Linked DNA regions of Pleurocapsa sp. PCC 7327. Each later gene encodes a partner of the first gene's protein in a complex. Links are inferred from orthologs where the notes say so. Each region holds a gene or a part of one and is shown on either strand. Other genes may lie near its edges.

Evidence for each region.
Region 2: the proteins of ureA (region 1) and ureC are in contact, whole or in part, in a crystal structure (PDB 4CEU), measured with the Sporosarcina pasteurii proteins. The link is inferred for Pleurocapsa sp. PCC 7327 from one-to-one orthologs. Residues at the interface, in WP_115362093.1 of Sporosarcina pasteurii: Ala6, Glu9, Lys10, Ile13, Ala16, Leu19, Arg23, Asn31, Tyr32, Pro33, Glu34, Val36, Thr40, Met44, Met70, Glu71, Val73, Met76, Asp78, Gln81, Ala82, Glu83, Leu92; in WP_115362090.1 of Sporosarcina pasteurii: Lys441, Phe442, Asp463, Pro464, Ser465, Ala466, Ser467, Ile468, Thr470, Pro471, Gln472, Pro473, Met475, Arg477, Gln565, Arg566, Tyr567, Phe568, Leu569, Phe570.

What each region holds. Positions count from the first base shown.
Region 1 is NC_019689.1:4,387,705-4,391,260, forward strand. What follows is about bases 813-3,556. They hold ureA (urease subunit gamma), read right to left. Parts: upstream 2,464-3,556; coding sequence 2,161-2,463; downstream 813-2,160. Other genes in these bases: PLE7327_RS19770 (urease accessory protein UreD), read right to left, coding at 2,509-3,351; PLE7327_RS19775 (transposase family protein), read right to left, coding at 3,477-3,556.
Region 2 is NC_019689.1:2,710,938-2,717,229, reverse strand. The notes cover bases 422-3,369. They hold ureC (urease subunit alpha), read left to right. Parts: upstream 422-1,014; coding sequence 1,015-2,724; downstream 2,725-3,369. Other genes in these bases: PLE7327_RS12065 (hypothetical protein), read left to right, coding at 3,361-3,369; PLE7327_RS12075 (CYTH domain-containing protein), read right to left, coding at 460-930. In the rest of the region: PLE7327_RS12080 (site-2 protease family protein), read left to right, coding at 1-185; more of PLE7327_RS12065, read left to right, coding at 3,370-3,561; PLE7327_RS12060 (4a-hydroxytetrahydrobiopterin dehydratase), read left to right, coding at 3,718-4,128; PLE7327_RS12055 (aconitase/3-isopropylmalate dehydratase large subunit family protein), read right to left, coding at 4,228-5,943; PLE7327_RS12050 (isocitrate/isopropylmalate dehydrogenase family protein), read right to left, coding at 6,281-6,292.

The DNA.
Region 1 (3,556 bases):
TTTCGTCCAGCAATCTCTCTGTTGCCACTAGAGTCGTTGCTAAACGATTTTTCTTTTTTCTTTTTTCCTGGGTTCAGGTGGGCCATCCTGGACTTGAACCAGGGACCTCACCCTTATCAGGGGTGCGCTCTAACCACCTGAGCTAATAGCCCATGCTCCCAAACCCGAACGACTGATAGTTTGAAAGCCTGTCCTTTTCCCTTGCTCGACCTTGGGATGTCTCTCAGGAAAGGATAGTTTTTGAGCGGCTCGGGGTTTTCTGTTTTTTCCCTTTGCCTTTTTCCTTTTTTCCTTGAGTTGGGTCTCCCTAAAAAGGAGGTGATCCAGCCACACCTTCCGGTACGGCTACCTTGTTACGACTTCACCCCAGTCACTAGCCCTGCCTTCGGCATCCTCCTCCTCATCGGTTGGAGTAACGACTTCGGGCGTGGCCAGCTCCCATGGTGTGACGGGCGGTGTGTACAAGGCCCGGGAACGGATTCACCGCCGTATGCTGACCGGCGATTACTAGCGATTCCTCCTTCATGCAGGCGAGTTGCAGCCTGCAATCTGAACTGAGGTAGGGTTTGCTGAGATTCGCTCGCCCTCGCGGGGTCGCTGCCCTTTGTCCCTACCATTGTAGTACGTGTGTCGCCCAGGACGTAAGGGCCATGCTGACTTGACGTCATCCTCACCTTCCTCCGGTTTGTCACCGGCAGTCTCCCTAGAGTGCCCAGCTTCACCTGCTGGCAACTAAGAACGAGGGTTGCGCTCGTTGCGGGACTTAACCCAACATCTCACGACACGAGCTGACGACAGCCATGCAGCACCTGTGTTCCGGCTCCCGAAGGCACCCCCGCCTTTCGGCAGGGTTCCGGACATGTCAAGCCCTGGTAAGGTTCTTCGCGTTGCATCGAATTAAACCACATACTCCACCGCTTGTGCGGGCCCCCGTCAATTCCTTTGAGTTTCACACTTGCGTGCGTACTCCCCAGGCGGGAAACTTAACGCGTTAGCTTCGGCACGGCTCGGGTCGATACAAGCCACGCCTAGTTTCCATCGTTTACAGCTAGGACTACAGGGGTATCTAATCCCTTTCGCTCCCCTAGCTTTCGTCCCTCAGTGTCAGTTCCGGCCCAGTAGCGCGCTTTCGCCACCGATGTTCTTCCCAATCTCTACGCATTTCACCGCTACACTGGGAATTCCCGCTACCCCTACCGGACTCTAGCTGCGCAGTTTCCACGGCCGCTCCGGAGTTAAGCTCCGGTCTTTGACCGCCGACTTGCGTTGCCACCTACGGACTCTTTACGCCCAATGATTCCGGATAACGCTTGCCTCCTCCGTCTTACCGCGGCTGCTGGCACGGAGTTAGCCGAGGCTGATTCGCTCGGTACCGTCACTTTCTTCTTCCCGAGCAAAAGAGGTTTACAACCCAAAGGCCTTCCTCCCTCACGCGGCGTTGCTCCGTCAGGCTTTCGCCCATTGCGGAAAATTCCCCACTGCTGCCTCCCGTAGGAGTCTGGGCCGTGTCTCAGTCCCAGTGTGGCTGCTCATCCTCTCAGACCAGCTACAGATCGTCGCCTTGGTAGGCTTTTACCCTACCAACTAGCTAATCTGACGCGAGCTCTTCTTCAGGCGAATTTCTTTCACCTTGCGGCACATCGGGTATTAGCAGCAGTTTCCCGCTGTTGTCCCCGTCCTGAAGGCAGATTCTCACGCGTTACTCACCCGTCCGCCACTAGGTGTTTCCACCCCGTTCGACTTGCATGTGTTAGGCACGCCGCCAGCGTTCATCCTGAGCCAGGATCAAACTCTCCATGGTAGAGTTGGTTTGATTGTTGCTCCAAAAACTGTTTTCAGTCTCCGGCATCTTTCGAGGTTTTCCTCGATCGGACTAGACCTCGCTAGTCGCTCGAGTTATAATTTCTTTTAACAAGGGCTCTGGCAACTTGGCTTTCAAACTATTGTCTTGTCTAGGTTCGGGGCGCTGCTCGAAGCGTTTGCCTCAACCGCGCATTTATTAATGTAACTATCTTTTGAGCGTTTGTCAACCTTTTGGCTCAAAAAATTTTTCAAACGCTGGAAACTCTCTTGCTCTGTGTTAGGCAACCGCTCGCGTCGCGCTCCGAGAACTTAACTCCGAGACGAACCAAGCAGCAGAAAAAAGCGATCGCGAAAAATTCAACGAATGGGATCGTGTACTGTAACTAACTTTGTTCCATCAGGAAACGTGGCTTCGACTTGTACCTCGTGCAGCATTTCTGGAATACCTTCCATGACGTCGTCTCGCGTTAATAAGGTTGTTCCGTAACTCATTAATTCAGCGACTGTGCGTCCTTCTCTCGCACCTTCTAAAATGGCAGCAGAGATAAAGGCGACCGCCTCTGGATAATTTAGTTTTATTCCTCTTGCCTTGCGTCTTTCTGCCAGGAGTGCTGCTGTAAAGATTAATAATTTGTCCTTTTCTTGGGGAGTTAGTTGCATTTTTCAGCGGACGGCGACCAGTTATCAGTGATTAGCTATTTAATATTACATCCAGACTCTGGGTTTGATAACGGAGCGTTTCATAAGTGAAAGACGCAGTAATTGCCAAACTCCTGTAAACCAGTTTCTGACATCTGCTGTAGACGAGCCTCGATAACGACATAATAATCCTCGTGCTTGGGTTTGAGTTACTCCGGCTTCCCCCAGATACTGTTTATCGCTCCAGAGGGTTTGTGCCCGTTCTATTATGTTTTGCGAAACAGGTTTTCCAATCCAGATCAGACTCGCTACGATTGGTTGTCCTGCCAAACCCAAAGAGCTATTAATAATTGCTTCTCCTGCAGGTAGCCATTGTCGGTCGATTAACAGCGGTTGTCCTTGTTGCCAGATTTCTGTATGAGATCGCCAATTTCCCTCCAAAAATTTTTCGCCTCTGGCACTGCGTCCTAAGCGAGTAATTTCCCATCCCAGCCAACTAGCTCCAGGCGCTAATTCTACTCTCAAATCTTGCTGATATATTGCCCCGTTGAAAATTATCGTTTCCTGAGGCACCCATTCTAAACAAGCACCCGATTCGATTTTGATACGAACTATTTGTTTGGCAAGTTTTCCGTTGCTGCGATAAACTTTTCCAGCTGCCGCCGTGGTAATTAAAGTATTGGCATTTTCTCTTAGTCGTATTGTTTGGGAAAGACTATCGCCTTCTACGATTCCTCCAGCCGTATGTAAAATGACGCTGTGACATACGGATTTGCCTTCGGGATAAAAAGGACGCTGCACTTTGAGGGGAGCTTTAACCAAAGCATGGGTCAGATAAGTAGTATCTCTCTCGCAACTATAGACTAAATCGAGACTACCATGCCATCCGGAGCCTGGTCGGGTTGTCATTAGATAAAGTAGTGCTTTTTTTAAACTTGATGGCACTTCTGGGAATAATAGAGTTGTCGGGAAATAAAAAACAACAAGAAGAAAGGAACTCAATTTGATGTGAGAGTTCTCAAGCTGGATTAATTTTAAGCTGCCATTAAATACCAATTCCATAATCCTGCTGCGGTTAACATTAACCGATCGTCAAAATCGAGGATTCGATTGC
Region 2 (6,292 bases), 1.7 Mb from region 1 along the record:
CAGTGCTGTCTCCGGCGGGTGCAGTAGCTGGCGTTATCGATCGCGGCGATCTCGTTAAAGCCATAGCCGTTAAGCAAAATCTGCCTATTCCCGATGCAGAAATCAAGCGAATCAAAGCCGAGGGAACATATCCAGCTTATATGCAACTAGCTGCGATCGCTAAATCAGTAATCAGTAATCAGTAATCATTTAATCCCATAGGCAAAGAATTCCGCGATCGAATCAGGAAATTCATTCCTTTGTGGTGGGGTGAAGTTTCGCTATAGATATTAAAAGTTTTATTGAATGTACTTGTTAATTGAAAGAAAGTTCTTACCTATACTTGACAAATTCCTAAAGTATAGGAGTAGGACTACTTTTAATTCTTAGCGATCGCTTTGTAATCTTACTTTAATGTGTGGTTTAAGAAACTCTACAAATTTTAAATAAAAAATCAGTATTAATGGTAATTCATTTTACCTAATCTTTCCATTGCTGATATGGATATTTAGCTAAGTTGGAATTGTAATATCTTAGATCTCCCGTTACTTCGCGAGCAATCCAATCTGGAAAGTCAATTATTTGACATTCGCTTTCTAGTTCAACTTCTGCCAGAATCAATCCTTTATTTTCTCCTAAAAATTCATCTACTTCCCAGACTAGATTGTCTAGCTTAATTCTATATCTAATCTTTTCAATTAACGGGCGATCGCACATCGTATCTAGCATCATTTTGGCATCTTCAACTGGGATAGAATACTCAAATTCCTCTCTGGCCATCCCTTTCGTTTTTCCTTTAATGGTCAAATACCCATTTTCGCCAGCGATTCTCACGCGAACGGTTATGCCATTAACTGTAGAAATATATCCTTGGCGATAAACTTTTCCAGTGCCTAAAGAACGCCAAGAATCTCCTTTGACCAGAAACTTTCGTTCGATTTCAGTTGCCATTTAATGAATTATAAATTATGAATTATGAAAGATGAAAGAGAACTTTTCACCTCTATAATTATAGGAAAATAAGGAGAAGAAAACATGAGTTATAGAATGGATCGCCGTGCCTATGCAGAAACCTATGGACCAACAGTAGGCGATCGCGTTCGTTTAGCAGATACAGAATTATTTATTGAAGTCGAACAAGATTATACGACCTACGGCGATGAAGTCAAATTTGGCGGCGGGAAAGTTATCCGCGATGGCATGGGACAATCTCCGATTTCCCGCGACGATGGCGCAGTCGATATGGTGATTACGAATGCTCTCATTCTCGACTGGTGGGGAATTGTTAAAGCCGATGTCGGGATCAAAGACGGTAAAATTTACAAGATAGGGAAAGCAGGCAATCCCTATATTCAGGATAACGTTAATATTATTATCGGACCCGCTACCGAAGCCGTTGCCGGAGAAGGCATGATTCTCACGGCGGGAGGCATTGACGCTCACATTCACTTCATCTGTCCCCAACAAATCGAAGTTGCGATCGCGTCTGGTATTACTACTATGATAGGTGGCGGCACCGGATCCGCTACGGGAACTAAGGCTACAACCTGTACTCCTGGCGCATGGAATATTTACCGGATGTTGCAAGCGGCAGATGCTTTTCCTGTCAATTTAGGATTTTTGGGGAAAGGCAATAGCAGTCAACCCGAAGGACTAGCAGAACAAATCGTCGCAGGTGCGATAGGATTGAAGCTACACGAAGACTGGGGAACTACTCCAGCAGCGATCGATACTTGCTTGTCTGTCGCAGATGAATACGACGTGCAAGTCGCCATTCATACCGACACCCTTAACGAAGCAGGATTTGTAGAAACTACCATCGCCGCTTTTAAAAACCGCGTTATTCATACTTACCATACCGAAGGCGCAGGAGGAGGTCACGCACCCGATATTATTCGCGTCTGCGGCGAAGCAAACGTACTTCCTTCCTCTACAAATCCCACTCGTCCTTACACCGTCAATACCCTAGAAGAACACCTGGATATGTTAATGGTGTGCCACCACCTCGATAAAAGCATTCCCGAAGATGTTGCCTTTGCCGAATCTCGCATTCGCCGGGAAACCATTGCCGCAGAAGATATCCTCCACGATCTTGGTGCGCTTAGCATAATTTCATCCGACTCGCAGGCGATGGGAAGGGTGGGAGAAGTGATTATTCGCACTTGGCAAACCGCCCATAAAATGAAGCTACAGCGAGGGAAGCTGACAGAAGAAGGAAAAGAAACCGATAATTTTCGTGCTAAACGTTATATTGCCAAATATACAATTAATCCTGCGATTACCCACGGTATTGCTGACTATGTGGGTTCGATTGAAGAAGGAAAATTAGCCGATTTATGTTTGTGGCGACCTGCCTTTTTTGGCGTGAAACCAGAAATTGTTATTAAAGGAGGGTTCATTGCTTGGTCGCAAATGGGGGATACTAATGCTAGTATTCCTACCCCTCAACCCGTACATATGCGTCCCATGTTTGGCAGTTTTGGCGGCGCGATTGCAGCAACTTCGTTAACCTTTATTTCTAAAGCGGCGTTGAAAGCAAAAATTCCCGAAAAAATTGGCTTGCAAAAACCTGCCGTGGCAGTTTCTAATATCCGCAATTTGAGTAAGCGAGATATGAAATTAAATGATGCTTTGCCAAGGATAGAAGTCGATCCAGAAACCTACGAAGTGAGAGCAGATGGTGAGTTGTTAACCTGCGAACCTGCAACGGTTTTACCCATGGCACAGCGTTATTTCCTTTTTTAAATCTAAATCAGTTAGCTTGTTTTTGTCTTTGCAAAATCTGGGGATTTTTTTTTCATAATCTGGTGAAGATTTGAACTGGTGTTGTCAAGACCAAGTTAGAGGACATCTGAAAAGTCCATTTTGTCATTCTGAGTTCAGCAAAATGTAACGAAAAATCTCTGTTTGGAGTTGATGTACTAATACCATTTCTAAAAAAGAACTCTACAGATGCTTGATGAAAAAGCCTTACACCCAGAGCGGCTGACTAATTGATAATTCGCAATTCGCCATTAAAATCTAAAAACATTGAATTTCTAGCTAGAATCCATCTCTATTTCCTAATTGCGAACTGATAATTGCCAACCGACGCGGACTCTCACGAAGTGGAGGAGCATCGGCGAATTGCTATAAGATGTTGAGCGGAGCGATCGCTCCGCTCAACATGACATTCCATACTTTTAGGACAATCGGCTGGTAATAGAAAATCCATCTCTACAGAATCTATCTCTTGGCTTGCCTGTATTCTATGGAAGTGATTGAGAGATATTGACGAAATAGTCTCGCGAGATGGCTATGACTAAATGTAAATATTTTCAAAATATGTAGTTTTTGCTACAGAAAGTTTTATGATAAAGGTGTATAGAAGGAGGCAGGATAATGTCTATTGAAACACAAGCTCGCGCTCTCCTGATGCGCCACCACAGAGCGGTCGTCAATCGCGAACAGTCAATGCTTCTTCGGATCGTCAACGAGCTTGGTGTGGACATTGACGTGACGCACTATCACAGCCACATTCAAGGTAAAACTCCCTCAGAGTTTAGTGCGGGTTACGATCGCACTCATGCTTCTATGAGCTAGATGATATAACAGTCAGCACCAGAGTAGGAGGAAGATATGGGATCTTGGGAGTCTGAATCCTAAAAGTCTAGGCTGACAAAAAATTTATTTTTCGATTGTCTGACTTCGGCATGGACGCATCTATTAGTTTTGCAAAATGCTCAAGGGGTGAGGCAAATGTCACTGCTGAGGGAACGAGTGTGCCATCAAGAATCAAAAGCTAGGCAACTAAGACGAGGCAATCGAGTGGCTCGTTCTTCAAGTTCTCAATCCCCTTGTGGAGGTACCTTTAGACTTTTATCTTCCCAAGAGCTAGAGGCAGTTTTACAAGAATTAAGAGGATGGAGCCAAACAGAGGGAAAATTGCATCGTCAGTTTCGCTTCAGTTGCTTTGAAAAAGCATTGGGATTTATGTCTGGCTTGGCGTTAGTAGCTGAGGCAATGGGGCATCGCCCCCAAGAGTCGAATATTTACGATCGCGTTATGGTTGACCTGACGACATCAGAGGCTGGAGGGATTACCGACCTAGATGTCGAAATAGCCCGAAAAGCCGATGAATTGGCTTCTCAGCTCAAATCATTGGGATAGAGGCACGCTAAATTAAGCGAATTTTATACATAAATCATTTTTCGCGTCATTCCCCTATCAACAAGTCTATTAGCTCCCGTAATAAAAAAATGCGCTCGCTCATTTATCCTCGATGCGATCGCTAATTTTCCCCTTTACTGCTGAAATCGCAACCACGCGCGGAGAGGCAAGATAATTTCTAGCCGTCGGATCGCCACTGCGTCCCTTAAAGTTACGATTGGTGGCATAAATCCCCGTCTCTTCTTTGCCTAAAACTCCAATTCCGGCATTGATGCAAGCACCGCAGCCAGATTTGAGAACCTGTGCGCCTGCTTGTTCTAAGATATCTAAGTAGCCCAATTCCTGAGCTTTTTGACGAACCTCTCCAGAAGCGGGAACGACAAACAGACTTACTCTAGGGTCAACTCTGCGCCCTTTAAGCACTTCAGCAGCTTGGGCCAGATCGAAGAGTTTTCCTCCCGTGCAGGAACCGATAAACGCCCGCGTAATAGGAACTTCACCCAATTCCCCAATACTGACCACGCGATCGGGTTTTTGCGGACAGGCAATTTGCGGTTCTAGACTACTGAGATCGAATCGATAAATTTCTTCGTATTCTGCATCGCGATCGCTGGTTATTACTTCAAATTCCTCTTGCGTGCGACTTTGCACGTACTTAAGCGTCACTTCATCGGAAGCAATTAAACCGCATATCGCCCCGCACTCGATCGCCATATTTGCCAGAGTCATGCGTTCGTCGATTGGCAATTGCTCGATAATACTGCCCCGAAATTCGATCGCCTTTCCAGTTGCCCCATTGCAGCCGATTTGACCCAGGATAAAGAGCATAATATCTTTAGCGCCGATCTGTTTGGGAAGCGTTCCCGATAATTCAAACAGCAACGTTCCTGGAACGCGAATCCACATATCCCCAGTTGCAAAGAGATTCGCCATGTCAGTCGTTCCTACCCCAGTAGAAAAGCAACCAAATGCCCCATAGGTGCAACTATGAGAATCCGTCCCTGCAATAACCATCCCTGGACGGATGAAGCCTTTTTCTGGTAGGAGAACGTGGCAAATACCTGCCGCTTCGCCTGGAGAAACCACGTCTAATAGATGGCAACCTTGCTCTCGTGCAAATTGCACCATTTGTTGATGCATCTTCGTTGCGCCTTCATCTTTCCTGATGTCGTTAATTTGAATGAAATGATCGGCAACTAAAACAACTTTATTTGCATTCCAGACTTTCGCATTCTCTCCAAAATGCTGGTAGAAAAGTTGAGCGACTGGCCCTGCAATGGCATCGTGGGACATTGCCAAATCGACTTTGGCAAAAATAACCTCGCCAGGTTGGACGAAAGCATTGCCCGAAGCACGGGCAAGCATCTTTTCTGCCATCGTCATCGATCGCGCTGGCGTGAGACTTTTGGGTACAGAAACTTCACCTCTCAGACGTTTTTGGTTGAAGGTAATTAAACCGCCTGCCCGCGCGATCGCATCTACGACTGGATTCTGTTGGCTATCCCCGATAATTTCTAATGATAGACCGATATTGATACTATTGCGATAGAAAATTTCTGCAAAAGAACGAGCGCGAACTTTTTTAATTCCTGCTACTTTGATAGCAATTGGAGCAAATTCTCGACTAGAACCGCAGCCAAAGTTATGTCCTGCCTCGATGATATCGTATTCTAGCAGCTTCCCTTCTCCTATTAGATGTTCGAAGGCATAGCGTGCTAAATGGGCGGGATCGGCATTGGTGCCGCGTTTGGCTGGGATAATATCATCGGTGTTAATATCATCACCGAGTATTAAAATTTTCTCTGAGATATTCACCACTCCTCACCTAAAAATCAAAAGCCATTTTATTTTTTTATTATCATATTTATCGGAGTAAATTTGTCAATAAACATAGATTAATTATCCAGCTAATAACTTACAAATATATTTATAGAGCTATGATTTCAAAATGCGATCGCAAAGTCAACACCTTATCAAAAAAGAAGACAAGATAAACTAGCGATAGCCCGGTTATAAGTCTGTAAGGAAGATTTAGCAAGTCTATTTGATTTGTGAAAAGTAGTGCGATCCGCCTTTTTGGGCGCTGCGCTTTGCGCAAACGTCTCGCTCGCGACTCCTGTTGGTCGCACTACAACATGATTTTACGATTCATTTAGAAACGCTG